2 regions of the Streptomyces sp. GL_140 genome follow, and region 2 is predicted to be linked to the other one. Evidence: riboswitches for the same ligand, from Rfam matches in the RefSeq annotation. Region 2 holds a riboswitch; the other holds the start of a gene.
What was found. A riboswitch is a leader RNA that binds a small molecule or an ion and turns the genes downstream of it on or off. The one in region 2 is predicted to bind cyclic di-AMP.
Positions count from the first base shown of each region.

Region 1: another riboswitch for cyclic di-AMP. It lies ahead of AC3IYJ_RS30210 (M23 family metallopeptidase); the one in region 2 lies ahead of AC3IYJ_RS15590 (transglycosylase family protein).

Region 1 is NZ_CM174404.1:6,432,354-6,436,012, forward strand. It holds gene AC3IYJ_RS30200 (M16 family metallopeptidase) at 1-901, shown strand, start outside; gene AC3IYJ_RS30205 (M16 family metallopeptidase) at 934-2,301, shown strand; cyclic di-AMP (ydaO/yuaA leader) riboswitch at 2,509-2,668, shown strand; gene AC3IYJ_RS30210 (M23 family metallopeptidase) at 2,681-3,472, shown strand.
Region 2 is NZ_CM174404.1:3,359,904-3,363,562, reverse strand. It holds gene AC3IYJ_RS15600 (cytochrome P450 family protein) at 1-1,269, shown strand, start outside; gene AC3IYJ_RS15595 (transglycosylase family protein) at 1,373-2,467, shown strand; cyclic di-AMP (ydaO/yuaA leader) riboswitch at 2,743-2,914, shown strand; gene AC3IYJ_RS15590 (transglycosylase family protein) at 2,917-3,618, shown strand.

The DNA.
Region 1 (3,659 bases), 3.1 Mb from region 2:
CTTCGAGCGGCTGACCGCTCTGGCGTACCCGGAGGGCCACCCGTACCACCACACGCCGATCGGCTCGATGGAGGACCTGGACGCCGCGTCCCTGGAGGACGCGCGCACCTTCTTCCGTACGTACTACGCGCCCAACAACGCGGTGCTGTCGGTGGTCGGCGACATCGACCCCGAGAAGACGCTCGCCTGGGTCGAGAAGTACTTCGGCACGATCCCCGCCCACGACGGCAAGCAGCCGCCGCGCGACGGCTCGCTCCCCGACATCATGGGCGAGCAGCTGCGCGAGGAGATCGTCGAAGAGGTGCCGGCCCGCGCGCTGATGGCCGCCTACCGGCTCCCGCACGACGGCACCCGCGAGTGCGACGCCGCCGACGTGGCGCTGACCGTCCTCGGCAGCGGCGACTCCTCCCGGCTGCACAACCGCCTGGTCCGACGCGACCAGAGCGCCGTCGCGGCCGGCTTCGGGATGCTGCGCCTGGCCGGCGCGCCCTCCCTCGGCTGGCTGGACGTCAAGACCTCCAGCGGGGTCGAGGTGCCCGCCATCGAGGCGGCCGTGGACGAGGAGCTCGCGCGGTTCGCCGCCGAGGGCCCGACGGCCGAGGAGATGGAGCGCGCGCAGGCGCAGCTGGAGCGCGAGTGGCTGGACCGGCTGAGCACGGTGTCCGGCCGCGCGGACGAACTGTGCCGCTTCGCGGTGCTGTTCGGCGACCCGCAGCTGGCGCTGACCGCCGTCCAGCGGGTCCTCGACATCACCGCCGAGGAGGTCCAGGCCGTGGCCGCGGCCCGACTGCGCCCGGACAACCGCGCGGTGCTCGTGTACGAGCCGATCGCGGTGGACGTGGAGGACGAGGCGGCCGAATCCGCCGGGAACAGCGACGAGAACGAAGGGGCGGAGCAGTGAGCGACACCGCAGCCGACACCGCAGCCGTCACGATGACCTTCCACCCGCGCCCCCGGGCCGGTGAGCCGCAGCCGTGGGCCTTCCCGGCCCCCGATCGCGGGGTCCTGGCCAACGGCCTGACCCTGCTGCGCTGCCACCGGCCGGGCCAGCAGGTCATCGCGGTCGAGATCAACCTCGCGGCCCCGCTCGACGCGGAGCCCGAGGGCCTGGACGGCGTGGCCACCATCATGGCCCGCGCCCTGTCCGAGGGCACCGACAAGCATTCCGCCGAGGAGTTCGCGGCCGAGCTGGAGCGCTGCGGCGCCACTCTCGACGCGCACGCCGACCACCCGGGCCTGCGGGTCTCCCTGGAGGTTCCGGCCTCCCGCCTGCACAAGGCGCTGGGACTGGTCGCCGAGGCGCTGCGCGCGCCGGCCTTCAGCGACGCCGAGGTCGACCGCCTGGTGCGCAACCGGCTCGACGAGATCCCGCACGAGCTGGCCAACCCGCAGCGCCGCGCCGCCAAGCAGCTCTCCAAGGAGCTGTTCCCGCAGTCCCTGCGGATCTCCCGCCCGCGCCAGGGCACCGAGGACACGGTCGCGCGGATCGATTCCGCGGCCGTACGGGCCTTCTACGAGGCCCACGTACGCCCCGCGACCGCCACCGCGGTGATCGTCGGCGACCTGACCGGCATCGACCTGGACGCCGTCCTGGCCGACACCCTGGGCACGTGGACCGGTGACACCACCGAGCCCCTCCCGGTCGCGCCGATCACCGCCGACGACCGCGGCCGCGTGGTCATCGTGGACCGGCCCGGAGCCGTCCAGACGCAGCTGCTGATCGGCCGCATCGGTCCGGACCGCCACGACCGGGTCTGGGCCCCCCAGGTGCTCGGCACTTACTGCCTGGGCGGCACCCTCACCTCGCGCCTGGACAAGGTGCTGCGCGAGGAGAAGGGGTACACCTACGGCGTGCGCGCCTTCGGCCAGGTGCTGCGTTCCACCGCCGACGGCAAGGGCGCCTCGATGCTCGCCATCAGCGGCTCGGTGGACACTCCGAACACCGGCCCGGCGCTCGACGACCTCTGGAAGGTGCTGCGCACCCTCGCCGAGGGCGGCCTGACCGACGCCGAACGGGACGTGGCCGTGCAGAACTTGGTGGGCGTGGCCCCGCTGAAGTTCGAGACGGCCGCCTCGGTCGCGGGCACCCTCGCCGACCAGGTCGAGCAGGAGCTACCGGACGACTACCAGGCGCAGTTGTACGCGCGGCTCGCCGAAACGGGCACGGTGGAGGCCACTTCGGCGGTCGTCAACGCCTTCCCGGTGGACCGCCTGGTCACGGTGCTGGTGGGCGACGCCTCGCAGATCGAGGAGCCCGTACGGGCCCTGGGGATCGGCGAAGTGACCGTGGTCACCAACTGACCGGACGACGGGCGGCCGTTCACCGGCCGACAGAGGGGTTCAGGCGGCTTGTCCGCAGGGGCCCCTTTTGTCTGTTTAGTCGTGTGGTTGCTTGTATGTGGTGTGGCGTACGCAACAAAAAGGCGTGTCTGTTTGGCGATTGACTGATGATCCGCCTAGCGTCGGCCCTGCTGTCCGTCAGTTGTAACCGCCGCGCCCCGCGGCACCGGACAGCGATCGCCGAGTCCCCGTCAGGCGCGAGCCTGGGGAGCCGGGGACCCACATGTGTCCCTGGGGTGAATCGGACCGCCTCGCGAGAGGTGGCCCGTAGGAGACCTTCCTGCTCCGAACCCGTCAGCTAACCCGGTAGGCGAGAGGGAAGGAAAGGATCAACCCCTTCATGGCCTTTGGCAGTCGTGCCGCCGGCAAGCACCGTGGTTCCAGCCGTCTGAGCCGCAAGACCGCCGGATATGCCGGCATAGCCGCCGTCGTCACCACCGGTGTCGTCGGCTCCCTGGCCGGCCCGGCGTTCGCCGCGGACAAGGCCCCCTCCGTCGAGGACACCGGCCTGAACACCATCGTGGTGGCCGACGAACTCGCCGGTGAGATCCAGGCCCAGGCCCACTCCCAGCAGCGGGCCGCCGAGGCCGCCGCCGCCAAGGCGCAGGCCGAGGCCGACGCCAAGCAGCGCGCCGCCGAGGCCAAGACGAAAGCCGAGGCCCGCGCCAAGGCCGAGCGCGAGGCCGCCGAGCGCGCGGCCCGCGAAGAGGAGCGCAAGCGCCTCAACACCTTCGTGGCCCCGATCTCGGACTCCTACGTCAGCACCCAGTACCACGCGGGTGGCGGCATGTGGTCCTCCGGCAGCCACACCGGCATCGACTTCCACGCCGCCTCCGGCACCGAGGTGCACGCGGTCGGCGCGGGCACCGTGGTCGAGGCGGGCTGGGGCGGCGCGTACGGCAACAACGTCGTCATCAAGCACGCCGACGGCACCTACACCCAGTACGGCCACATGTCCTCGCTGAGCGTCTCCGTCGGCCAGCAGGTCACCCCGGGCCAGCAGATCGGCCTGTCGGGCTCCACCGGCAACTCCAGCGGCCCGCACCTGCACTTCGAGGCCCGTACCGGCGCCGAATACGGCTCGGACATCGACCCGGTCGCGTACCTGCGCGCCCACGGCGTCAACGCCTGACGCAGGCAGCAGGCAGCGGCCCGCACGGCGCCGCGCCGCGTCACGCATCTTCCCGAAGGCCCCGGCTCTATCCGAGCCGGGGCCTTCGCGTTGTGTGAATGTTTCGTATTTCCGGCCGCCCTCGGAAATTATCGTGTGTTGCAATAGAGTTGCAGCGCGCACAGCCATACGAAAAAGGCGGAGGTCC
Region 2 (3,659 bases):
TCTGATTCCCAGACCGGACCGACGGGACCGACCGGACCGACCGGACCGACCCTGTTCGACTGGGAGTTCGCGACCGACCCGTACCCGGCCTACGCCTGGCTGCGCGAGCACGCTCCCGTGCACCGCACCAAACTCCCCAGCGGGGTCGAGGCATGGCTGGTCACCCGGTACGCCGACGCCCGCCAGGCCCTCGCCGACCAGCGGCTCAGCAAGAACCCGTCCCACCACGAGGGATCGGCCCACGCCAAGGGCAGGACCGGGATCCCGGGGGAGCGCAAGGCGGAGCTGATGACGCACCTGCTCAACATCGACCCGCCGGACCACACCCGACTGCGGCGCCTGGTGTCCAAGGCGTTCACCCCGCGCAGGGTCGCCGAGTTCGCGCCGAGGGTCCAGGAGATCACCGACCAGCTCATCGAGCGGTTCGCGGAGAAGGGGGAGGCCGACCTCATCCACGAGTTCGCCTTCCCGCTCCCCATCTACGCCATCTGCGAGATGCTCGGCGTGCCGCGCGAGGACCAGGACGACTTCCGCGACTGGGCCGGGATGATGATCCGGCACGGCGGTGGTCCGCGCGGCGGGGTCGCGCGCTCGGTGAAGCAGATGCGGACCTACCTCGGCGAGCTCATCCACCGCAAGCGCGACGACCTCGGCGACGATCTGATCTCCGATCTGATCCGCGCCAGCGACCACGGGGACCACCTGACGGAGTCCGAGGCCACTGCCATGGCTTTCATCCTCTTGTTCGCAGGTTTTGAAACTACGGTCAATCTGATCGGCAACGGTGTCCACTCCCTCTTCATGAACCCGGACCAGCGCGAGCGCCTCCAGGCCTCCCTCGCGGCCGGTGAGAGCGCCCTGCTGGCCACCGGGGTCGAGGAACTGCTCCGCTACGACGGTCCCGTGGAGCTGGCCACCTGGCGGTTCGCCACCGAGTCCTTCGTCCTCGGCGGTCAGGACATCGCGGCGGGCGATCCGGTGCTGGTGGTCCTCGCGGCCGCCGACCGCGACCCCGAGCGCTTCGCCGAGCCGGACGCCCTCGACCTGTCGCGGACCGACAACCAGCACCTCGGATACGGGCACGGGATCCACTACTGCGTCGGCGCGCCGCTCGCCCGACTCGAAGGCCAGACCGCGCTCGCGACGCTGCTGACACGTCTGCCCGATCTGGAACTCGCCGTGCCTGCCGGTGAGCTGCGGTGGCGCGGGGGGCTCATCATGCGCGGGCTGCGCACGCTTCCGGTCCGGTTCACCCCCCAAAACGCCTGAAACCCCCATGACCGGAAGTCAGTAGCCGTCTGAACTTGTGACAGGCGTTCGAAGGCCGCTAGGTTCTGCCGTTACCCCGCCGTTATGCGAAAGGTGCAGCCTCATGCGTTCCGGGAACGGCCGCCACAGACGCCCCCGACAGGTGCCCGCACTTGTCGTCACCGCCGGAGTCGCCGGCTCCGCGCTCGCCCTGCCGCTGCTTGCGGCCACCGGTGCGAGTGCCGCCGAGACCTCCACCTGGGACAAGGTCGCCGAGTGCGAGAGCGGTGGCACCTGGAGCGCGAACTTCGGCAGCGGCGCTTACGGCGGGCTGCAGTTCACCCAGGAGCAGTGGAAGAACGCCGGCGGGCTCGACTTCGCCGAGCGCCCCGACCTCGCCAGCCGGTCCCAGCAGATCGCGGTGGGCGAGCGGGTCCTGGCCTCCCAGGGCCCGCAGGCGTGGCCCCTGTGCGCGGCGCCGGCCGGGCTCTCGCAGCAGGGTCCCGCGGCCGAGGTGGACCCGGGCCTGCCCGGAGGCGGTGACGCCGCCTCGCACTCCGTGTCCCGCCCGGACGGCAAGATCCCGTACCTCGGGACGCCCCGGCCCTCCACGGACTTCGGGGCCCCGACCCCCGCGGCCCCGACTCCGACCCCCTCCCCTTCGGGCACGCCGTCCTTCCTGCTGCCCGACTACCCGCTGCCCGTCATGCCGCTGCCGGAGCCGCCGACGACGACTCCGGGGCTCCCGGGCGACCCGACGGCGCCCGTGACGCCCACGGACCCGACGGCCCCCACCGTCCCGACCTCGCCGTCCACGGACCCGACCGCACCCGTGACGCCCACGGATCCGACGTCTCCCGCGCACCCGGCCGACCCGGCGGCGCCCACGACGCCGGCCGTCCCCGCCGATCCGGCGGCGCCCGCCCCGACCGCCGACCCGACCGTCCCGGCGACCCCGGGAGCCACCACGGACCCGGCCGCCCCGGCTGCCGGTGCCGGTAAGCACCGCGGCCCGGCCGCGGTTGAGGCGCCCGTCACGTCTGATGCCGCGTCGGACCCCGCGTACACGGTGAAGGAGGGCGACAGCCTTGCCACCATCGCGGACGCCAACGGAGTGAAGGGCGGCTGGAACGCGCTCTACAAGGCCAACGAGCAGGTCATCGGCGAGGACGCCAACCTGATCAAGCCCGGCCAGAACCTGGATCTAACGCACGAATAGCGACACTTGGGGCGCCCGGAACCACCTGATTGTCCGTTTTCCGTAAGTGAGACATGTGTCTCTTCCGGTCAACTGGCGTGTCCGGTCCGGAGGGTTCCGCAAACCCCGTCCTCACCTGCGCAAACGCCCCTGTGGAGAGCGCAAGTAGGCACCGTTTCTCCCCGATGTCCCTCGTTGAACATCGGGGGGAGACCTGTCTACCTTCTGAATCGCTCGCCACCGCGGGCTCCTTCGACCGCATCGCCGAATCCTGCCGGCGGACGGAGGGAACACTCGTCGCGCAAGCGCCGAAGGCAGGAGCGGGGGAACCAAGGTAGGCGCCGGAACCGGCCGTTGAGAGACGGTCACGGAACCGGCTAGGGGTTAAGACAGGCGCTAGGTCGCCTGGCCGGGCACTCACTCGCCCGAACCCGACAGCTCACCTCGAAGGCGTCGGTGAGGAGAACTCCATGCTGCTTTCCGCCAAGGGCAAGCACCGCCGCGGCTCCAAGGCCGTTCGGCTCGTCACGCTGGCCGGCGTCGCCGGTGTCGCCGTCGCGGCTCCGCTGATGGCCGCGGGCACCGCTTCCGCCGCGACCGCTTCCGAGTGGGACCGCGTCGCTTCCTGTGAGTCCGGTGGCAACTGGGCCATCAACACGGGCAACGGCTACTACGGCGGCCTGCAGTTCTCGTCGTCCACGTGGGCCGCGTACGGCGGCAAGGCGTACGCCGCGCAGGCCAACCAGGCTTCCAAGTCCCAGCAGATAGCCATCGCCGAGAAGGTCCTCAAGGGCCAGGGCAAGGGCGCCTGGCCGTCCTGCGGCGTCGGCCTGTCGAACGGCGCCTACACCGGTGGCGGCTCGACCGAGACCGCCCCGAAGAAGACCGAGACGAAGAAGCAGGAGAAGAAGGCCGAGCCGAAGAAGGAGACCAAGCGCTCCGAGGCCTCGACCACCAACCGCTCCGAGCGTCCGGCCGCCACCTCCAAGCCGAAGACCGAGGCCCCCAAGACCGGCAACGGCTCCTACGAGGTCAAGTCCGGCGACACGCTGGGCACCATCGCCGAGGCGAACAACGTCTCCGGCGGCTGGGAGAAGCTCTTCGAGCTCAACAAGGACATCGTCTCGGACGCCGACCTGATCTTCCCGGGTCAGAAGCTGAAGCTCAGCTGAACCTTGCGGCAACAGCCGCGGTAGCGTCCGCAACACGCAGA